DNA from 3 places in the Methylovorus glucosotrophus genome. Region 3 is predicted to be linked to each of the others. Evidence: riboswitches for the same ligand, from Rfam matches in the RefSeq annotation. Region 3 holds a riboswitch; each other region holds the start of a gene.
The links. A riboswitch is a leader RNA that binds a small molecule or an ion and turns the genes downstream of it on or off. The one in region 3 is predicted to bind cobalamin.
Positions count from the first base shown of each region.

Region 1: another riboswitch for cobalamin. It lies ahead of FNL37_RS11425 (TonB-dependent receptor domain-containing protein); the one in region 3 lies ahead of FNL37_RS08455 (ribonucleoside-diphosphate reductase subunit alpha).
Region 2: another riboswitch for cobalamin. It lies ahead of FNL37_RS04520 (TonB-dependent receptor); the one in region 3 lies ahead of FNL37_RS08455 (ribonucleoside-diphosphate reductase subunit alpha).

Region 1 is NZ_VMSE01000002.1:99,971-106,992, forward strand. It holds gene FNL37_RS11425 (TonB-dependent receptor domain-containing protein) at 1-1,360, opposite strand, end outside; cobalamin riboswitch at 1,643-1,858, opposite strand; gene FNL37_RS11430 (hypothetical protein) at 1,945-2,175, shown strand; gene FNL37_RS11435 (cell division protein ZapA) at 2,172-2,477, shown strand; gene FNL37_RS11440 (DUF2237 family protein) at 2,770-3,129, opposite strand; gene FNL37_RS11445 (EVE domain-containing protein) at 3,269-3,730, shown strand; gene FNL37_RS11450 (pyridoxamine 5'-phosphate oxidase family protein) at 3,732-4,295, shown strand; gene FNL37_RS11455 (cytochrome D1 domain-containing protein) at 4,388-5,458, opposite strand; gene ilvA (threonine ammonia-lyase, biosynthetic) at 5,696-7,022, opposite strand, start outside.
Region 2 is NZ_VMSE01000001.1:959,101-966,122, forward strand. It holds gene FNL37_RS04515 (MFS transporter) at 1-545, shown strand, start outside; gene FNL37_RS04520 (TonB-dependent receptor) at 622-2,718, opposite strand; cobalamin riboswitch at 2,835-3,030, opposite strand; gene FNL37_RS04525 (hypothetical protein) at 3,222-3,710, shown strand; gene FNL37_RS04530 (patatin-like phospholipase family protein) at 3,742-4,677, opposite strand; gene FNL37_RS04535 (EAL domain-containing protein) at 5,123-7,022, shown strand, end outside.
Region 3 is NZ_VMSE01000001.1:1,807,566-1,814,587, reverse strand. It holds gene metE (5-methyltetrahydropteroyltriglutamate--homocysteine S-methyltransferase) at 1-2,154, shown strand, start outside; gene FNL37_RS08460 (EamA family transporter) at 2,243-3,115, opposite strand; cobalamin riboswitch at 3,330-3,586, shown strand; gene FNL37_RS08455 (ribonucleoside-diphosphate reductase subunit alpha) at 3,731-6,544, shown strand; gene FNL37_RS08450 (ribonucleotide-diphosphate reductase subunit beta) at 6,636-7,022, shown strand, end outside.

The DNA.
Region 1 (7,022 bases), on a different contig from region 3:
CTCGCAGGTGATAATTTTCTATCCAGCCCTCATAGCTTAATGTGGCGCCTTTAATTTTGGCGGAGCCTACATTGCTGGGAAAATCTGTCAGGGTGCCATTTGTACCCACCAGCAGGTTGTCAATTTCGTTATGGTAGGCCGTCAAGCTGATACGGTGATGTCCTTGATCGTAGACAACGGCCGCTTCGGTATTGCGTGATGTTTCAGGTTTAAGGTTGGGGTTGCCTTGATAGGTATAGCCAAATCCATAATCCTGAAATGGAAGATATAAATCATTAAAGGTCGGTGCCCGGAAGGCTGTACCAAAGCTTCCATTCACGCGCCAGTAATCATTAAGGCGATACCCATATCCTATGTTCCCGGTGGTATGTTCCCCAAATTGGGAGTTATTGTCTCGGCGTAAGCCAAACTTGAATGCATGGGCATTTTTCTCAAGCAGATAGCTTGCAAGGTAGCCATTATTAAACCGTTTGTCGACGGTGTAGCTGCCATTCCCATCGACCTTGTCTTCTAGTCTGTCATAGGCAAGAGTTAATGTGCCCAATGGCAAGCGCAAGTCATTCTGCCAATAGTGTTGGCGCTGCTTGGTGCGCAACGAGCTGACGCCGAAACTGCCGACGCTGTAAAGATCGTCCTGGCTTTCGCCTATGCGGAACTGGCTCTGCCAGTATTCGGTGATTTTGTTTTTGCTGGTAAGGGCAAAGCTTTGTTGACGCAAATCCTGATTGGCAGGAAAGTCATTACCGTCAAAGTCATAGTGACCATTTGATGTGTATACCTGAGCACCAATTTCATGACCTTCTGCCAGAGTGTGGCTGATGTTGCCATTAAAGCTCAGATTGCGAAAACCATCGTGATCTTGATCTCGTCCGGATTGGGTCCTGAATGACGAAATACCATCTGTGGTGAGCGACGCGACGCTCGCAGCATAGCGAGTATCGCCCACGGAGCCACTCAAGGCCGCAGATGCCTGTTGTGTGTTGTTGCTGCCATAACCTGCAGATGCTGACAGACGGGGTTCGCCTTTGCCCTGTCGGGTAAAAATCTGTATTACACCGCCGATGGCATCTGCTCCATACAGGCTTGATGCCGGGCCACGCAGGATTTCAATGCGTTCAATTTGCTCAGGCAGAATTTGGCTCAGCGTGGTGGTTCCTGTTGTCGCTGAGCTGACTCGCATGCCATCAATCATTACGACTACCGCTTGTGAACCTGTGCCGCGCAGGTGGATATTGGTGGTGGCGCCCAGGCCGCCATTGGATTCTATTTGAATCCCGGGTTGGGTGCTTAGCAGTTCTGCCAAAGTGGATTGACCGGCGCGCTCAATTTCTTCGCGGGTAATGACGCTGACGTCTGCCAATACATTCTCGCGGGATTCTGCGATGCGACTAGCAGTGACCACGACTTCATCGGTGTAAATGGAGGTGGCCTCCGCGTATGCGCCCGTCGTAAACAGCAAGCCTATCGTACTTGCCAGTATGGTTTTGTTCATGAATACCCCTTTGTGTGCATGCGACCCCGCATGCGAGAAATAAAAAGGGAATACCGTGAGGGAAGCTGTTGAATCTATCCGGAACGAAGGCGCAATATGAAATTAAGTTATCTGCGATTCGCTGCGAAAACCGTCACCCCGCGGTATTGCCTGCTTGTGAGCTATCGGGCCGGTCTCCGGGCTTATACGTTTTGTTCATTCGCCTTCCCATGCATGTGCACAGTGGCTTGTTGAATGAACCGCACGTAATTACCGTTGCGGGGGCAGCACAGGAATAGTTGCTCGATTAATCGTCAACGCACCTGTTTCCCAGTTTCACCCGGTTTGCAGAGCAGCAAATCGGGCACCAGATAACGTGCATAGGATTATACGGGATGCAAAAAATTTCACCAAAGCGAGATTAAAACTTAACGTGTTGTAATACTTTCAAAAATGCTCGTTAGCAGTTGACCATGCAAGCTTTTTACAATTATAGTGCCGATATGGAATCCGATCTGAAAGCCCTCGAAGACAAGGTAGGTGAGCTGGTGCAGCTTTACCATGCCGTGCGTTCGGAGAATCTGCAATTGCGTCAGGAGCTTGCCCAAAGCCGTGATGAATCGCGCCTTTTGAAAGAGCAAATGTCCAAGGCTGGTAGCCGGATCGAGGCTCTGTTAAGCCAATTGCCAGAAGGTAGCCTATGAGCGAAGTGCGTGCAGTTGATGTCAACATCATGGGGCGGGAGTTCAAGGTTTCCTGTACGGATGATGAGCGTGAAGGATTGATTTCAGCCGTCACGTATCTTGATCGCAAGATGCGTGAAATTCGCGATACCGGCAAGGTGATTGGCATTGAGCGTATTGCGGTGATGGCCGCCCTCAACATGGCGCATGAGCTTTTAACTACCCGTAGCGGCGGCTTTGACATCGGGGATTTGAAGCGTAGAATGATGTCCATGCAGGAACAGATTGACGAGGCGATTGCCGAGCAAAACAAGTTGTTCTGATCAAAAATTTTCTTTTGCCATGTCTGTCATGGCGCCAGTTTGTTCCCTGCGGTATTGTTTAGGTCATAAATTCCTTGAACTAGTCTTTGGCATCGGTTTCGGTGTGTTGATTCACTGTTGAGCGCGCTCCTAATGTGGGTGTACCTGATGTGTTCCACGCTGTTACCACTTGAACCTTTTGGTTCAGGATGCTGGCCTGGGTGATGCTTGCGGGGAACTCCCACATTGCAAAAAGCACGTGATTCCAATGGAACCCCGTGCTTTTTTTATGGCGATATCCTGCTGGTTTGGGTTATCGCAGTTCGTGGTATTTCAAATCCCCCAGACTCACAATCTCCAGCGCACGCTCGTGCGTGGCTTCCAGGATCACCGGCGGCGCAAACCCTGCCTCTGCAGCTTCATGCCAGCGGGCGGCGCACAAACACCAGCGATCACCAGGTTTCAAGCCTTCAAATCCATATTCAGGTCGTGGCGTGCTAAGGTCATTTCCCCGGGATTGGGAAAATGCCAGAAACTCTTCAGTGACTTGCGCGCAGACAGTGTGACTGCCTGTGTCTTCGGGGCCGGTTTCGCAGCAGCCGTTACGGGTGAAGCCGGTCAATGGTTGAGTGCTGCAGGATTGCAGCGGGGTACCTAACACGTTTTTTGCCATGGTGCAGTTCCTGTATCAGTGCTTGGTGTGGGTATACTCCTCGATCTTGAAATGCAGAACCGAGAAGCTGGTTGGGCTTTGACGTTACGCCATTGAGTTGGATTATCATACGTAAAACTGAACGTCATAGAGAAGAAAAATGCGATATTGGTTAATGAAGTCTGAGCCCGGCGATGTGTCGATTGATGATCTTGCCGGTTTTCCCAATCAAACGGTGGACTGGTATGGCGTCCGTAATTATCAGGCACGCAATTTCATGCGTGACCAGATGAAGGTCGGCGATGGCGTGCTGTTTTACCATTCCAACTGTGCCGAGCCAGGCATTGTCGGTATCGCCGAAGTGAGCCGGCTTGCCTATCCTGACCGGTTGCAGTTTGTTGAGGGGCATAAATATTATGACCCCAAGGCAACGCCAGAAAATCCCCGCTGGTTCAATGTGGACGTCAAGCTGGTGCGTAAAACCCGTCTCTTGAGCTTGAAGGAAATGCGCGAAACACCGGAGCTGGAAAGTCTGCGCATTCTGCAGCGTGGTAATCGTCTTTCCATCACCCCGGTAGATCCGCGCGAATGGAATTTCATCATGAAGCTGCTGGAAGCCTAGCATGAGCAAGCAGTTTGATGCGCTTGGCCAGGAGCACATGGAGTTCATCTGGCAGCAACCCATGTTCTTTGTGGCTACTGCCGCGCCGGAAGGCCGGGTCAATCTCTCGCCCAAAGGTTTGGATTCATTGCGCGTGCTGGATGCCAACACCGTGGCCTGGCTGAATGTGACGGGCAGCGGCAATGAAACGGCTGCGCATCTGCTCGAAAACCCGCGCATGACACTGATGTTTTGTGCGTTTGAAGGCAAGCCGCTGATTTTGCGTCTGTATGGGCAAGCGCAAGTGGTGCATCCGCATGACCGTGCCTGGAATGACTGGGCCGCCCGCTTTGAGCAGCTGCCGGGAACACGCCAGATTTTTATATTGAAAGTTGATCTGGTGCAGACTTCGTGCGGCATGGCCGTGCCCTTGTTCAGTTACCAGGGCCAGCGCACCCAGTTGACGCAATGGGCAGAAAAACAGGGCGAAGCAGGCATGCGACGTTACTGGCAGGACAAAAACCAGCGCAGTCTGGATGGCAAACCAACCGGGATTTTTGGCCCGGATCTGTTTGATCCCATTTAACCGCTTTTTCACACCTCGCGTGCAAGCGTGAAAAAGAAAAAAGCCCGCAATTGCGGGCTTTTTTGTACTGATCGAAACTGCCAGTCAGTGATTTAAGGCTGATCCAGGCTACCCATGGATTTAGGGTAAGTGACCAGGCCCCAAGGCATATCCTTGTCGGTCACGCGTTTTACGACATCCAGCGTCGTCGCATCAAATACCACCACTTCGTTGGATTTGCCGCATGCCAGCAGAATCTGCTTGTCATCTGGGGTGAAGCTGAAGTGCCAGCAACGATCACCGGTGGTAACAGACTTCACCTTGCTGTAGGTCTTGGCATCGTAGACTTCCAGGGCTTTTTCCTTGGAGGTGGCGACATAGATGTGCTTGCCATCGCGGTCATAGGCGATGCCGTAAGGACCCTTGCCGGTATCTACAGTCTTTAATACCTTGAACTTGTCATCCAGCACGACAAACTTGTTGCCGAACTCCAGGGTGGCGACATAGGTTTTGCCATCAGGGGAAACCTTGATGCCGCGTGGGCGTTCGCCGTATTCCTTGGTCTTGACGGTTTTCAGCAACTTGCCTGTGGCAATGTTGTGGACGGTGATGGTGTTGTCAGCCTCATTGGTGATAATCAGCTTTTTGCCATCCTTGGAGAATTCAATGCCTTCGGTTTCCGGGCCGCCGACAATCTCACGGATTTTCTTGCCTTTTTTCAGATCCACAATGGCGATGCGGGCTGGCTCGTCATCATCATCGTCATCTTCCTTGGCTGCGGGTTCACCTGGTTTTGGTGGTGGGCCGCCTTTGGAGCTGGGCTCAAAGGATACAAAGGCGAGGTCGCCCTTGATGCGGACAAATTCGGGGTTTTTGCCGATGTCGATATGCTGCACCAGCTTGCCAGTGGCGGTATCGATCACGGAGATATTGCCATTTTCCTTGTTGGCGGTGATGAGCAACTTGCCATCCGCCGTGACGCCCAGGCCACGTGGTGCCTTGCCCTGAATGTCGATGGTTCTGCTGGTTTCCAGCGTATCCAGATTAATGACGCTGACACCGGCATCCTGATTGGTCACATACGCGATACCTTTGTCGGCCATTGCCGCATGGCTTGCCAATAGTCCGCTGGCTGCCAGGATCAAGGTGGCGCTAAACCTCATGACGAGGGGGGTAGATTTCATGCTGACTCTCTCCTTCTTACGTGGTGGTTGACGTGCTTTTTATGATCTGTTGTAGGCAACGTCAAAATGCATAGGTTCATTGCCGTGCAGCATGCCTGGGGGCATTGCACGGGGCCGCTGACATCCATGCAAAAATCGTGCTGGAAAATTAATTCGAATTATTTCAGCAACTTGAAGAAATCCCCCAAAGAAACTGGCTGTAAGCAACCACCACTTTGGTTGCTTACAGCCAAAAGCCTAGCCTAAAAATAATTCATAGGCGGGGTTGTGGCTTTCATTCCAGTAGGGGTAACCCAGGTTCTGCAGGAAGTCGGCAAATGCCTGCTGGTCTTCAGGCGGAACCTGCATGCCGACCAGCACGCGGCCGAAGTCTGCGCCGTGGTTGCGATAATGAAACAGGCTGATGTTCCAGTTATGCCCCATGGTGTCGAGGAAATTCATCAACGCGCCGGGTTTTTCGGGGAATTCGAAACGGTATACGCATTCATGCTTGGCTTGCGGGGCATGACCGCCGACCAGATGGCGCAGATGCAGCTTGGCCACTTCATTGTCGGTCAGGTCCAGCGTGGCCAGGCCATGCGCCTGCAGCATCTCGACCAGTGCCCGCGACTCCGCCGGATCCTGAATGGCAATGCCGACATAGATGTGGGCGGCCTGTGGATCGGAGTAGCGATAATTGAATTCGGTAATGCTGCGGCCACCCAGCAGGCGGCAGAAGGTTTTGAACGAGCCTGGTTTTTCCGGAATCGTCACTGCCAGCACGGCCTCGCGCTTTTCGCCGATTTCGGCGCGCTCAGCGACAAAGCGCAGGCGATCAAAATTGATATTGGCGCCAGAGGCAATGCCAATCAGCGTTTTGCCTTGCAACTGGTGACGCTTGGCGTATTCCTTAAGTCCGGCGGTGGCAAGCGCACCAGCAGGCTCCAGAATCGAACGCGTGTCTTCAAACACATCCTTGATGGCGGCGCATATGGCGTCGTTATCGACCAGTATCATTTCATCCACATACTCACGTGCCAGGCGGAAGGTTTCTTCACCGACCTGCTTGACGGCGGCGCCATCGGCAAACAGTCCGACCTGATCCAGCATCACGCGCTGGCCTTGATCCAGCGAAAGCTGCATGGCATTGGCGTCGCTTGCCTCTACGCCGATGATCTTGATCTCAGGGCGCACCTGTTTGACATAAGCGGCAATGCCGGCAATCAGGCCGCCGCCACCTACGCAGCAGAAGATGGCTTCGATGGGCTCTGGATGCGCATCCAGGATTTCCATGGCAATGGTACCCTGGCCTGCAATTACATAAGGGTCATCAAAGGGGTGTACAAAGGTCAGGCCTTGTTCCTGCTCCAGCTTGAGCGCATAGGCATAGGCGTCTGAGTAGGAGTCGCCTTGCAGCACGACTTCAGCGCCGCGATTTTTGACTGCATTGATCTTGATCATGGGCGTGGTGGTCGGCATCACGATCACGGCACGGCAATTGAGCTTTTGCGCGGCGAGGGCGACACCTTGGGCATGGTTGCCGGCTGAGGCAGTGATCACGCCACGTTGCAATGCATCGGCGCTG
Region 2 (7,022 bases), 850 kb from region 3:
CCCTGGCCTGGCGGGTTGCCGCTTTTTTTGCCTGCGTTAACCTGATTTTTTATGCCATGGTGACGTGGACGGCGGCGGTGTTTCTGGAACATGGCCTCTCCAGCAGCATGGCCGGTGTGCTGCTGGGGTGCTTTACTGCGGCCTTCATGCTGGCAAGTCCGGTGTTCGGGGCTTACAGCAAATCGCTGGATCGCCGTGTCTGGCTGGTGTCCAGCACCGTGATTACCTTGCTGGGGCTGATGGTGATGACCATAGCGCCGCTATGGGCACCTGTGCCGGTGATCGCCATCACCGCCTTTGGTCTGGGCGGTGCCTTTACCCTGGGCATGACCTTGCCGCTGGATAACACCGCCAACGCGAGTGAAACCAACGCATGGACCGCGTTTGTGCTCACCATTGGCTATCTGGTCGCCGCGACTGGTCCGCTGGCATTCGGCTATCTGCGCGATGTAACAGGCAGCTATGCCAGTTCGCTCTATATGCTGATTGGCATTGCCGGGTTAATGATAGGCATGGCCTGCTGGCTCAAGCCTGCCGCCCACTAAAGAAAACGCCCCGCGCTGCGGCAAGGGGTGCTTGGCGGCAGGGCAGGGCGTCAGTGTCGCGTTTCTCCGGCAGTAATCAGTAGCTGACTTCGGCCGTTAGTTCCAGACTACGTGAGGGGCCGAGGATAAACTGGCTGGTGTCGTAATAGGTGCTGGCGTAGAGCTTGTCACCCAGATTGCGGGCGTTGAGGCGCAGGGTGGTGTGGCGGTTGGCACGCCAGGCAATGTTGGCGTCATACACGGTATAGCCCGGCATGACCGAGGTGTTGGCCGTGTCGGCGTAGCGTTGCCCTACCAGTCGGGCCCCCGCACCCATGGACCAGTCACCCAGCTGGTAGTAAACCCAGGCGTTGGCGACTTTCTCCGGTACATTGGTCGGCGTATTGCCTGCGCGTGAGGCACCGCTTTCCAGCAATTCGTCATAGCGCGCCTTCAGCAGTGCCACATTGGCGTCTACACGCCAATGTGCGCTTGGCAGCAGCAGGGTGGAAAGCTCCACACCGCGTGAAGACTGCTTGCCGCCTTGCACTGTCAGCCGCTGATCGGCAGGGTCGCGTGTCAGGATGTCGTCCTTGGCGATGTGGTACAGCGCCAGCGTCACTTCGCCTTTGCCGTGATCCAGCATGTGCTTGATGCCGACTTCGGCCTGTTTGGCGGTGGTCAGCTTGTAGGCTTTGCTGCCGGGACGCAAGGAGACGATGGACGATACCGGGTCCGAGCCCTGGCTGTATTGCCCATACACGGCCAGGCCAGGAGTAGCGGTGAACACCGTGCCCAGGCGATAGGAAAAGGGCGAGTAATCCTTGTCGAAGGAAGTGCCCTTGATGAAGTTCTGATGATCGACATTGATCCAGTCCTGGCGCAAGCCTGCGGTGAGTTTCAGTCGCTCGGTCAGGTCCAGCGCATCTTCCACAAACAGGGCGTTTTGCAAGGTGCGTGCCTTGAATTCGGGGATGGTCGGGTCCAGCGCGGCATCGGAGTAGTAACCCGGCGCAAAACCCTTGGCCGGCACGGTGTTACTTCCATCCGTGCCATCATAAAAGTTGTCGATATAACGCAGATCCACGCGCGTGGTTTCCCAGCCCATGGCCCAGCGGTTCTTGTGGCCGAAGGCATCGGCTATGCTGGCCAGTTCCAAGCGGTTGCCCAGCTGTTTCAGCTGGTGTTTGATCTCGGTATAGCCCGATCGCGTTACGGTATTGCTGGCACTATCGAGAGCATAGTATTCCAGGTTGCGCCAGTGGCGGCGGCTGTTAAACCAGTAGCTGATGTTGGTGAGTTTCAGGCTATCTGAAATATCCCATTCCACCTTGGCGCGCAGGCGGTCATCGGCAAAATCCATGGCACTGTCTTGCACGTTGTAATTCTGCTTGCGCAGGCTGCTGTCGATGCGGCCATCGCGCAAAGGGATGCCGGTGTAGGTGGTCGGGGAGTCTTTGCTATGATCAAAGGTGAAATCGACGCGCAGACGATCGCTGGGGACCAGTTGCAGGCCGCTCATGAGCTTGCGGCTCTGATGCTCGCCACGGTCCACATAGCCATTGCCGCCGGTGGCGGAGGCATCAATGCGGAATGCGCCTATCTCGCCCACGGCCCCGGTGCCTCCCACGCCAGCGCGGTATTCGCCGCGGGTGCCCCAGCCGGTCAGTGCTTCAAATGAAGCTTCACGGCTCGGCGCCTTGCGTATGCTGTTGATGATGCCACCCACGGTGCCGGTGCCAAACAACACCGAAGCTGGCCCGCGCAACACCTCGATGCGTTCATAGCCCCAGGTGTCGGAGGGAAACGTGATCGTGCTGGCGGCGGTCAAGAGCCGTACGCCATCTTCTGCCTGACCGATGGAATCATTGCCGCTAAAGCCGCGCGCTGAAAAGGCATTGCCCACGCCGAGATTGCTGATGTCGCTGATACCGGTGCTGCGTGATATGGCTTCGCGGATACTGATATCGCCGCGGCGGCGTATGGTGTCGGCATCCACAGCCTCAATGCTGGCGGGCGTTTCAAATGGCGTCAGGCCGAGGCGGCTGCCGGTGGAAAGTGGCTGTTTGAGGCGGGATTCGGGTTTGAGGCTTTGTGCGGATACTTCGACTTCTTCCAGCGGCTGAATATCTTCAGCGTAAGCGGACACGGAAAAAAGCAAGCCGGTCAGGCTCGCCATGGCAGTGCGTTTCATGGGCGTTTCCTAAATGTTCGCATGCGACCCCGCATGCCGATTCATCATGGAAAAACCACAGAGCCTGAGTATGAGATGGCTGATCAGCCTTGCCCAAACACCGCGCCCCGCGGTAGTTCCTTCGTGACTGGCAGGCCGGTCTCCGGGCTCGCGAGGCTTGATGCACCGCCTTCCCAGGCACAAGGCCCAGTGGCGTCGATGGCACATCCATACTCGCTTACCGTTGCGGGGGCAGCACAGGCATTTCACCTGTTTCCCGTTTCACCTTTCCCCTCGAGCGAGAGGGCAGGCACCTGGCAGTGTGCATAGATTATAAAGGGGAAGCTTGAATAAGTATTAAGAAATGTTAAGAGGCACGCGCAGTGGGCCTTTGGCAGGAGAAGGTGACAATTCTGTCACCCCTGGATCGACGGATTTTGCATGGGCTGTATACTTTCTGCATAAGTCTTGATCTGGCTACATGAGGCCTTTCAGCTCGTGAAACTCTCTTAATTATTGTGCGCATGAACCTTCTGTTTATATCCGCGAAGCTTGCCCGGCTGGTGCCGCTATTTGGCGCTGCCGGACTGCTGTTGACGCTATCTGCCTGCGACAAACTGCCCGGCTGGGCGGCTGCCTTGCTGCATACTGAGGTCAAGACCAGCCCACTCTCGGGGCCAGACAAAAACCGGGATGGCATACGCGATGATATTGAGCCGCTGATTGCGCAATCCTCCAGCTTGCCTGAGGTGATTTCGGTCAGAACGACCTATGCGAAATCGCTGCAAAAGATCGTGGAGTTTGATTTTGAGCATGCCCAGATGCTGTCCGTGTTGAAGTCGGAATACTCCCGCAGCCTGGCTTGTGCCATGCTGGTGGACGATGGGTTTATCGACAAGCTGAATAGCGCGACTTTCAACACCCCGCAGCGGATTCAGCAGCAGGATGTGTTTCAGAAGAGCATCAGCGGACAGGCGTTTGATTTTGATTCCCTGTCACGTTTGTGCAGTTAGCCGGGGCATTGCATGGTGATGCTGGCAGCGCTTAGCGCGCCAGCGCCTGATAGATCGTCTCCAGCGTGGCCTTGTTGGCTTTGATCAGTTTTTTGGCTTCCGCTTTCAGGTTTTCAATATTGCCCTTGGTGGCGTTATCCATGTCATCCGAGGCGATGCTCAATTCCGTTTGCAGCCGGTAGTAATGGTCGCCCAGTATCATCTGCATCTGGTAATTGGCGGCATCGGCCACGCCATCAAACATGCAGCTCAACAGCGGTAGCACCCAGCCAGCCTTGCCCCAGTCTTTCGCCTCATCAAAGGTAATCGGCCTGATCAGCTCGCCGGTGCCTAGCGAAACCAGCAGAAACTCGGTTTCATCCGGGAAAATGCGTTTGGCTTCGGCATAAGCCGATACCGAGGGCGAATTGATAAATACGCCACCATCCACCAGGGTTTTCAGCGAGCCTGCTACTTCGATCTGGGTGGGTTCAAAATAGGTAGGCGCGGCCGATGTGGCACGCGCCACGTGTTTGAGCAGCAGCGGTTTGTGTTCATCTTTCCAGCTCTTGAAAAAAATAGGCTCGCGGTTTTGCAGGTCATAGCTGGTGATCAGGGTGTTGGTCAGGCAGTCCTGCAGCGCGTCGTCTTCAAAATACTCCTGCAGCACCTGCTCAATGCCATCGGCGGAGTAAAGCTCATCGGCAATCCCGCCTATGGAGGACACGCCCTTCCACAGCGAGCGCGAGAAGATCTCCTTGCCACGGGTTTCATAGATATTCACCAGATCTTTCGCCGCATATCTTGCCTTGCCCGAGGCATCTTTCCTGGCGCAGCCTATCGCCAGAATGCCGCCGGTCGACGTGCCCGCAATCAGGTCAAACAATTGCCAGACCGGCTTGCCCAGATGGGCCTCGATATCGGTCAGTATCAGTGCCGGGATCAAGCCGCGGATACCACCCCCATCAATGCTTAAAATTGTTTTCATCTCAATCCTCCTGAAAGTGTTGATCTGTAAAGCAGCTTCAAGTCTTGCGTATCGTTTTGCCCCGGTGCGGTGCAACTTCTGTGCGTGTGCTGAAATGAGAAATGCAGTGCATGCGCGCACCCGGTTTATTTTATATTATTCAGTTGCTTACTGCTGGGTGCCAGATGCATATTAAGCCTGTTTGGGCGCTAAAGGGAATCAAATCATCCAGAGTCTTCGATATGCGGCCCTCAGGCTGCAAGTCTGGTCACCCCATATGCGATAAGTCATTGCTATTATTTGAATCGGCAATACAATCCTCCCATCCTTCAAATGTGATTCAAGACACAATTATTCAGGGTCAAGATTTAATCCTGCGGACCGTAAATTCATCACACGCCAGCGTGTTATGTAGCCAAAGTTGACTCGCGGTCTTAACGGCAAAACAAGAACTATTGAGTGCGGGATGCGACTAGCTAAATTCAAATATTCAGGACATGCCATCACGGCAGGCTCTGCACTGCGCATGCTGATGCAAAGCCTGCTGGCACTGGTATGCATTTCGGCCGCAGTCTATGCGGTCAGTGCAGAGCAGCTGGAAAGTGGTGGCTTGCCCTTTGCCAGCAAGCCTTTGGCCTCAGATACACTGGAACTGACGACGCAGGAATTTGCCTGGCTGAAGGCCCATCCGGTCATTACTGTAGGTGTGCATCACGGCTGGATGCCGATCGAGTTCCTGTCGGAGGGCAACGAGTTTCGCGGAATCACCGTGGATTACCTCAAGCGCTTCGAGCGGCTTCTGGGCGTGCGTTTTCAACGCAGCGAATACTCTGAAAATCCGGCGACCGAAACCGCCGACATGCTATCCGGTATCGCCAGCGTCAAATCGCTTAATGGCAGCCGCTTTGTGGCGCTGCCTGAGCCTGTGATTTCGGTGCCTTACACCATCTATATCCACAAGAAAAACGACACCATCCGCACCTTTGCCGACCTCCAGCACAAGCGCGTCGCGGTATTCAAGAATGGTCCCCTGGCTGGCTTGTTGACCAAGGATCAGCAGGGTATCGAGTTATTCAAGGTGGATATCGCCGAAGAGGCGTTTGTGGCGCTGGAAACCGGCAAGGTAGATGCCTACATCGGCAATCCGCTGGTGGTGGATTATGTCTCGAATGTGCAGGGCATACGCTATCTGGCCAAAGCTGGGTCCACGCCTTACAAAGCCAGCGTGAACATGGCGGTGCGCAAGGACTGGCCAGAGCTGGCCAGTATCCTGCAGAAAACACTGAAGCATCTGGAGCCAGAGCGTAGCGACATTCTGAATGACTGGCGCCTGCAGCCTGGCAGCAAAACCGGTTTATTGCCTTTCCTGCTGGCAGGCCTGCTGTTGCTGGCGACCATCATTGTGCTGCGCGGCTACCGGCTCAAGCGTGAAGTGGCAAGGCAAGCGGCCGCCTCGCAGAAACTGATCTGGAAACAGGCCAATTACGATTTTCTGACCGGCTTGCCCAATCGTCCCATGTTCCACAAACAGCTGGCGGAAGAAATCCATAAATCGCTGCAACACCAGCAGCCGCTGGTGCTGATGTTTCTCGATCTGGATAACTTCAAGCAGATCAACGATCAGCTGGGGCATTCCATCGGTGACAAGCTGCTGGTGGAAACCGGCGCGCGTATTGCCGCCGTCGCCCGCGATTGCACCCTGCTGGCACGTCTGGGTGGCGATGAATTCACCATTGTGCTTTCCAATGTGCAAAACCAGCAGCAGGTGGAGTGGCTGTGTGAGCGCATTCTGCGCCAGGTCTCGCTGCCATTCACCATTGAAAACCACGTGGTGTATGTGACCACCAGCATAGGCATTGCGTCTTTCCCCGAGCACAGCCGGGATGTGGAAACACTGATGAAATATGCCGACCAGGCTATGTACGAAGCCAAGCGTCTGGGCCGCAACCGTTACCAGTTTTTCTCGCCATCCATGCAGGAGCTGGCCGCACACAAGTTGCAGGTCAGCAATGATTTGCGGCATGCGCTCAACCGGCACGAGCTGGTGATGTACTACCAGCCGATTGTGGATCTGGCGACCAACGAGATACACAAGGCCGAAGCGCTGGTGCGCTGGCAGCATCCCACACGCGGACTGGTGCCGCCCTTCGAGTTTATTCCGGTGGCGGAAGAAACCGGCATGATCAATCGCATGGGCGACTGGGTGTTCCGCCAGTCAGCACGCGATACGGTGACGCTGGTGCAGGAATCGCTGGCCTCGCGCAGTGCGCCGCCTGAGGGCAATGTGGTGGATGCGACCATCTTCCAGGTCAGCATCAATGTGTCGCCGCTGCAATTCCAGAGCAGCCAGGAGTTGCAGACCTGGC
Region 3 (7,022 bases):
ACGCATTGGCAAAAGCAGATAGACGCCGGCCTGGCCTTTATCAGCGTCAATGATTTTTCATGCTACGACCATGTGCTGGACCACACTGTGCTGTTTGGCGCCACGCCGCCGCGCTTTGGCTTTGCCGGGCGGCCATTGCAGGCGCAGGACTACTTTGCCCTGGCCCGCGGCAATGCCGAGCAGCCCGCGCTGGAAATGACCAAGTGGTTTGATACCAACTACCACTACCTGGTGCCAGAACTGAGCGCGGAGACCGAATTTTCCATCAACGCCCATGCGTTTCTGCTGCAGATAGACCAGGCGCTGACCACCGGCGCCGAGCTCAAGCCCGTATTGCTGGGCCCGGTGTCTTGGCTGTATCTGGGCAAGAGCCGCGATGTCGGGTTTGATCGCCTGAGCCTGCTGCCTGCCTTGTGCGCGCAATATGCCGCTTTGCTGAGCGAGCTCAAGCTGCGCGGCATTGCCTGGGTGCAGATTGATGAGCCGGTGCTGGCCCTGGACCTCGATGCACGCTGGCTGGCGGCGTTTGCTGATGCCTATGCCCGCATCCGCGACCACAGGCCCAAGCTGTTGCTGACGACGTATTTTGAGAGCGTGGCACGCTATGTGGGCGCGGTCACCGCTTTGCCAGTGGATGGCCTGCATATCGACCTGGTGCGGGCGCCAGAACAGCTCGCCGCTTGGCTGGCGGCCTTGCCCAGCCACTGGGTGCTTTCCGCCGGGGTGGTGGATGGCCGCAATGTCTGGCGCAACGATCTCGACAAGACCTTGCAGCTGTTGCAGCCGGTAGCGCAGCGGCTGGGAGATCGCTTGTGGATCGCGCCATCGTGCTCGCTGTTGCATGTGCCGGTTTCGCTGGCGCAGGAGTCGTCTATGGACGCAGAAATACGCTCCTGGCTGGCGTTTGCCGATGAAAAACTGCGTGAGTTGCAGCTGTTGCAGCAGGCGCTGAATCACGGGGTGGATAGCGTGGCTGCCGAGTTTCAAGCCGCGCGCAAGGCCATCGCTTCTCGTGGCGCATCGCCACGTGTGCATAACGAGAGTGTGCAGCAGCGCTTGCAGCATCTGCCGCAGTTATCCGCCGAGCGTAGCAGCCCGTTTGCCGAGCGGCGTCTGGCGCAGCAAAAGCGTTTGCGGCTGCCTTTGCTGCCGACCACCACCATAGGCTCTTTTCCGCAGACCGCCGATATACGCGCCAGCCGGGCAGCGTTTCGCCGGGGCGATCTGAGTGCGCAGGATTACACGCTGGCCATGCAGCAGAATATCCGCCATGCCATTGAGCAACAACTGGCGCTGGATCTGGATGTGCTGGTGCACGGCGAAGCCGAGCGCAACGACATGGTGGAATACTTCGGCGAGCAGCTGGCAGGCTATGTGTTCAGCCAGTACGGCTGGGTGCAGAGCTATGGCTCGCGCTGCGTCAAACCGCCGATTATCTATGGCGATGTGCATCGTCCGCTGGCGATGACGGTGGCGGAGGCCCGCTACGCGCAGTCGCTCACCAGCAAGCCGGTCAAGGGCATGCTCACAGGTCCGGTGACCATGCTGCAATGGTCGTTTGTGCGCGATGACCAGCCACGCGAAACCACCGCCTTGCAACTGGCGCTGGCGATACGCGATGAAGTGGCCGATCTGCAGCAGGCCGGCATTGCCATCATCCAGATTGACGAACCTGCCTTCCGCGAAGGGCTGCCTTTGCAGCAGGCCAAATGGGCGCAATATCTGGCATGGGCGGTGCGGGCATTCAAGCTATCGGCCAGCGTGGCGGAAGACGGCACGCAGATACACACCCACATGTGCTATTCGGAGTTCAACGACATTCTGCCGTCGATTGCCGCGATGGATGCCGACGTGATTACCATTGAGACGTCGCGCTCGGCGATGGAACTGCTGGATGGCTTTGGCGAGTTTGATTACCCCAACGACATCGGCCCCGGCGTGTATGACATTCACTCGCCGCGGGTGCCGAGTGTGGAAGCCATGACCACCTTGCTGAAGCGAGCGATTGAGGTGATCCCGGTAGAGCGTCTGTGGGTGAATCCGGATTGCGGCCTCAAAACCCGCGGCTGGCCGGAAACAATCGCCGCCCTGCAACACATGGTCGCCGCAGCGCGTCAGCTCCGCCACGAGAAGCTCAATCACAAGGCGGCGTGATCTCGGGATTATCGCTCGTGTAAACCTTGCCAGCGGCCCACGTATCAATGCATGCGTTGGCCGCTGGCATTTTTAATGCCCGGCTTGGTCAGGCGCTAATCACCAGCAGGCTGCCCAGCATCATGACGATAGCAGCGATCAGCTTGCGCAGAATGTCTTTTTCCTTGAACACCTGATAGCCCACCAGCACCTGCAACACCATGCTCATCTGAAACAGCGCCAGCGTGTACGCCACCAGCATGTGCGACAGCAGCACCAGCGTGCAGTACTGCATGATGAAAATCATGACGCCTATGCTGGCAATCGTGGGCAAATGCGACAGCGAGGTTTTGGTGCTTTCTTTAACACTGGCGGGTATGAACAGCAGATTCGCCAGCATCACCAGCGGCAAGCCCAGCAGCGACCAGAACACCAGCGTGGCCAGCGGCCCGCCATCCGTCACCGCGTTTTTCAGGAACAGCGTGCCGATGGAAAACAGCAGGATGGACAGAAAACGCGCCTGCACGCCGCGCTCCTTCAGCAACAGCAGCATGCGGTTGGCCTCGCGCTGACCGTTGGCAGGCATCAGAAAGAAACTGCCCACCACAATAATCGCCACGCCTGCAAAGCCCTGCAGGGTAGGCACCTCGCCCAGAAACACAATGGCGAGCAGCATGGAAATCACCACCTTGTAAGCATTCAGCGGCCCAAACACCGACAGATCGGTTTTGGCGAGCGACATCACCATGAACATCCAGCCGCCGACATCGAGCACGGCCGCCAGCAAGACATTCATCCAGAACGCCTGCGGCAGGCTGGCAGCATGCACCACAGGCACAAACGGCAGCGCCAGCACGCTCAACACCACATAGCTGGTCGCCACCATGAAGAAGGGGTGCAGCGGATGCTGCGACAGTTTTTTCTGATAGACATTGGCGAGTATGGAAAACACCAGCCTGCCAAACACGAACGCGATTTCCACGAACAACAACTTTCTTTTATGGGGGATGAAATGCCGGGGGGAGGGCAACAACCGACATTATGCGGTCGTATGTCATGCGATTGAAATATTTGTCGCCCGGGCCTGCGCCATCAGGCGTTTTGGCTTGCGGCGATAGCTTGATTCCGCCCAGAGTACATAGGGCGTTATTCCCATATTTTGTATTTCCCTGTTGACGATACCACTCCCTATTGTGTTACATTGCCAGCACTACGGTCCTCAAGGTTTGATTCAAACCGCGAGTTAAAAGGGAATCCGGTGCGTGTGTCTGCAGAATATTTCTCGCCGATATGCAACGCCGGGGCTGCCCCCGCAACTGTAACCAGCCATCGGGCTGACGTCATGTCAGTCTGGTAGCGCAAGGCATCTGAAGCCACTGAACCTGCCGGGGTTCGGGAAGGCGCCAAGCGTAAGGCCGGGAGCCAGGAGACCTGCCGTGGATTTTTTCAACGCGTTTGAGGCGGGGTGTCCTCGGCAGATGGAAGGTTTGCGCCTTCTCCCTTGCTGGTCCTGGTGGTGGATGTACAGCGGCAATGCAATGTCATTGCGCCTGCGTACGTCGGTTGCCGACTCCCGCTCCTGATAGGAGCCAAGTAGATGGATGATATCAATACCGCGCAGCCGGTTTTAAATGCTGCACTCCCCAGTTTGCAAGTCATACGCCGTGATGGCGCCGCCGTGCCGTTTGCCGCCGACAAGATTTCGATTGCGCTGACCAAGGCGTTTTTGGCGGTGGCGGGCGAGCACTCGACTATTTCCAGCCATATGCGCACCGAGGTGCAGGCGCTGACCGATACCGTGGTGGCCGCCCTGGTGCGCCGCAAGCCAGCCGGTGGCTCCATCCACATTGAAGATATTCAGGATCAGGTAGAGCTGGCGCTGATGCGCTCCGGCGAGCATGACGTGGCGCGTGCCTATGTGCTGTACCGCGAAAAGCGTGCGGCCGAGCGCGCCGCCCAGCAAGCGCCTGCGCCCACCCTGCATGTGCTGCAGGATGGCAAGCGCGTGCCGCTGGACCAGCAGTTGCTGCTGAGCATGGTGACCGAGGCCTGCGTGAATCTGGGCGATGCGGTGCAACCCGCCGTGATTGTGGAGCAAGCCATGCGCGACCTGTACGACGGCATGCCGTTTGATGAAGTGCGCCGCGCGCTGATTCTCTCCGCCCGCAGCCTGATTGAGCGCGAGCCTGCTTACAACTACGTTACCGCCCGTTTGCAGCTGGACCTGGTGCGTGCCGAGGTGCTGGGCGAAGCCGTGAGCCACACCGCCATGGCGCAGCGCTATGCCGAATATTTTCCGCAATACATCAAGACCGGCATTGCCGCCGAATTGCTGGATGAGCGCCTGGCGCAGTTTGATCTCAGCCGCCTTGCCAGCGTACTGGTGGCCGACCGCGATCTGCAGTTCGGCTACCTGGGTTTGCAGACGCTGTATGACCGCTACTTTTTGCATATTGAAGAGCGCCGCATTGAACTGCCGCAGGTGTTTTTCATGCGCGTGGCCATGGGCCTGGCGATCAACGAGATTGACCGCGAAAGCCGCGCCATCGAGTTTTACCATGTGCTGTCGAGCTTTGATTTCATGAGCTCCACGCCAACCTTGTTTAACAGCGGCACGCGCCATTCGCAGCTGTCGTCGTGCTACCTCACCACCGTGAGCGATGATCTGGATGGCATTTACCAGGCGATCAAGGAAAACGCGCTGCTGCAAAAATTTGCCGGTGGCCTGGGCAACGACTGGACGCCAGTGCGGGCGCTGGGCTCGCGCATCAAGGGCACCAATGGCAAAAGCCAGGGCGTGATTCCTTTCCTGAAAGTGGTCAACGATACCGCCGTGGCGGTGAATCAGGGCGGCAAGCGCAAGGGCGCGGTGTGTGGCTATCTGGAAAGCTGGCATCTGGACCTGGAAGAGTTTCTGGACCTGCGCAAGAACACTGGCGACGACCGCCGCCGCACGCACGACATGAACACCGCCAACTGGATTCCTGACCTCTTTATGCAGCGCGTGCAGGCCAATGCGGATTGGACGCTGTTTTCGCCGTCTGACGTGCCGGATCTGCATGATCTGTATGGCAAGGCTTTCGAGACGGCCTATACCAACTACGAGCGCCGCGCCGACCATGGCGAAATCAAGCTGTTCAAGCGCGTGCCCGCGGTGCAGCTGTGGCGCAAGATGCTCTCCATGCTGTTTGAAACCGGACACCCATGGATCACCTTCAAAGACCCGTGCAATATCCGTTCGCCGCAGCAGCATGTGGGCGTGGTGCACAGCTCCAACCTCTGCACCGAGATCACGCTGAATACCTCCGAAACGGAAATCGCCGTGTGCAACCTGGGCTCGGTGAACCTGATGGCGCACCTGAAGCCCGAAGGCGACAGCTACGTGCTGGACCAGACCAAGCTGGCCGCCACCATCCGCGTGGCGATGCGCATGCTGGATAACGTGGTTGACATTAACTTCTACGCCGTGGGCAAGGCGCGCAATTCCAATTACCGTCACCGCCCGGTGGGCCTCGGCATCATGGGTTTTCAGGATGCCTTGCACGCCATGCGCGTGCCGTATGCCTCATCCGCCGCAGTGGAATTCGCCGATCACGCCATGGAAGCCGTGTGCTACAACGCCTACCTCGCCTCCAGCTATCTGGCGGAAGAGCGGGGCGCGTATTCCTCCTTCCGTGGCAGCCTGTGGGATCAAGGCATATTGCCGCTGGATACGCTCAGTCTGCTATCCGAAGCACGTGGCGGTCAGGTGGAAGTCGACCGCTCAAGCACGCTGGATTGGGATAGCCTGCGCCAGCGCATACAGCGCGTGGGCATGCGCAACTCCAACTGCGTGGCGATTGCACCCACAGCGACGATCTCCAATATCGTCGGTGTCTCCGCCAGCATCGAGCCGGAATACCAGAACCTGTATGTGAAATCCAATCTCTCCGGTGAATTCACCGTGGTGAACGAGCAACTGGTGCAAGACCTGAAAGCGCGTGGCCTGTGGGATGAAGTGATGATTGCCGACATCAAGTATTACGACGGCTCGCTGGCCGCCATCGAGCGCGTGCCGGCGGACCTCAAGCAGCTGTACGCCACGGCGTTTGAGGTAGACCCGGTGTGGCTGGTAGAAGCCGCTGCCCGCCGCCAGAAATGGATAGACCAGGCGCAATCGCTCAACCTCTACTTCGCCGCGCCATCCGGCAAAAAGCTTAATGACGTCTATCTGCTGGCCTGGCTGCGTGGCCTTAAAACCACGTATTACCTGCGCTCGCTGGGCGCCACCTCGGCCGAGAAATCGACCGGGCAGGGCGGGGAGCTCAATGCGGTGTCGTCCGGCTTGCCCGTAGCGGCGGCAAGCCCCAGCGCCGAGCCTGAGCCCAAGCAATGCCTGATCGACGACCCGGACTGCGAAGCCTGCCAATAACCCTCTGATGGTCTGCGATCCACCCTTGGGGCTGCACTTTGCCTGCCCCAAGGTGGGTCGCACCTTCACCGCCGAATTTTAAGGAAACACCATGCTGAATTTTGAAGAAGATATCCTGATTGCCCCTGCTGCCGCGCCAGCCGCTACCCCAAGCGCAGCATCCGCCATGCCATCTGCCGCCGCCATCGCTAATGCCCACAGCGCCGCCAACCAGCCCAGCGCGACGGGCCGCGTGCAAGCGGTAGACAAGCGCGTGATCAACGGCCAAACCGACGTTAACCAGCTCGTGCCATTCAAATACCACTGGGCGTGGGACAAATACCTGGCAGGCTGCGCCAACCACTGGATGCCGCAAGAAATCTCCATGAGCCGCGACATTGCCCAGTGGAAAGACAGCAGCGCGCTCACCGAAGACGAACGCCTGATCGTGAAGCGCAACCTCGGCTTTTTCACCACCGCCGATTCGCTCGCCGCCAAC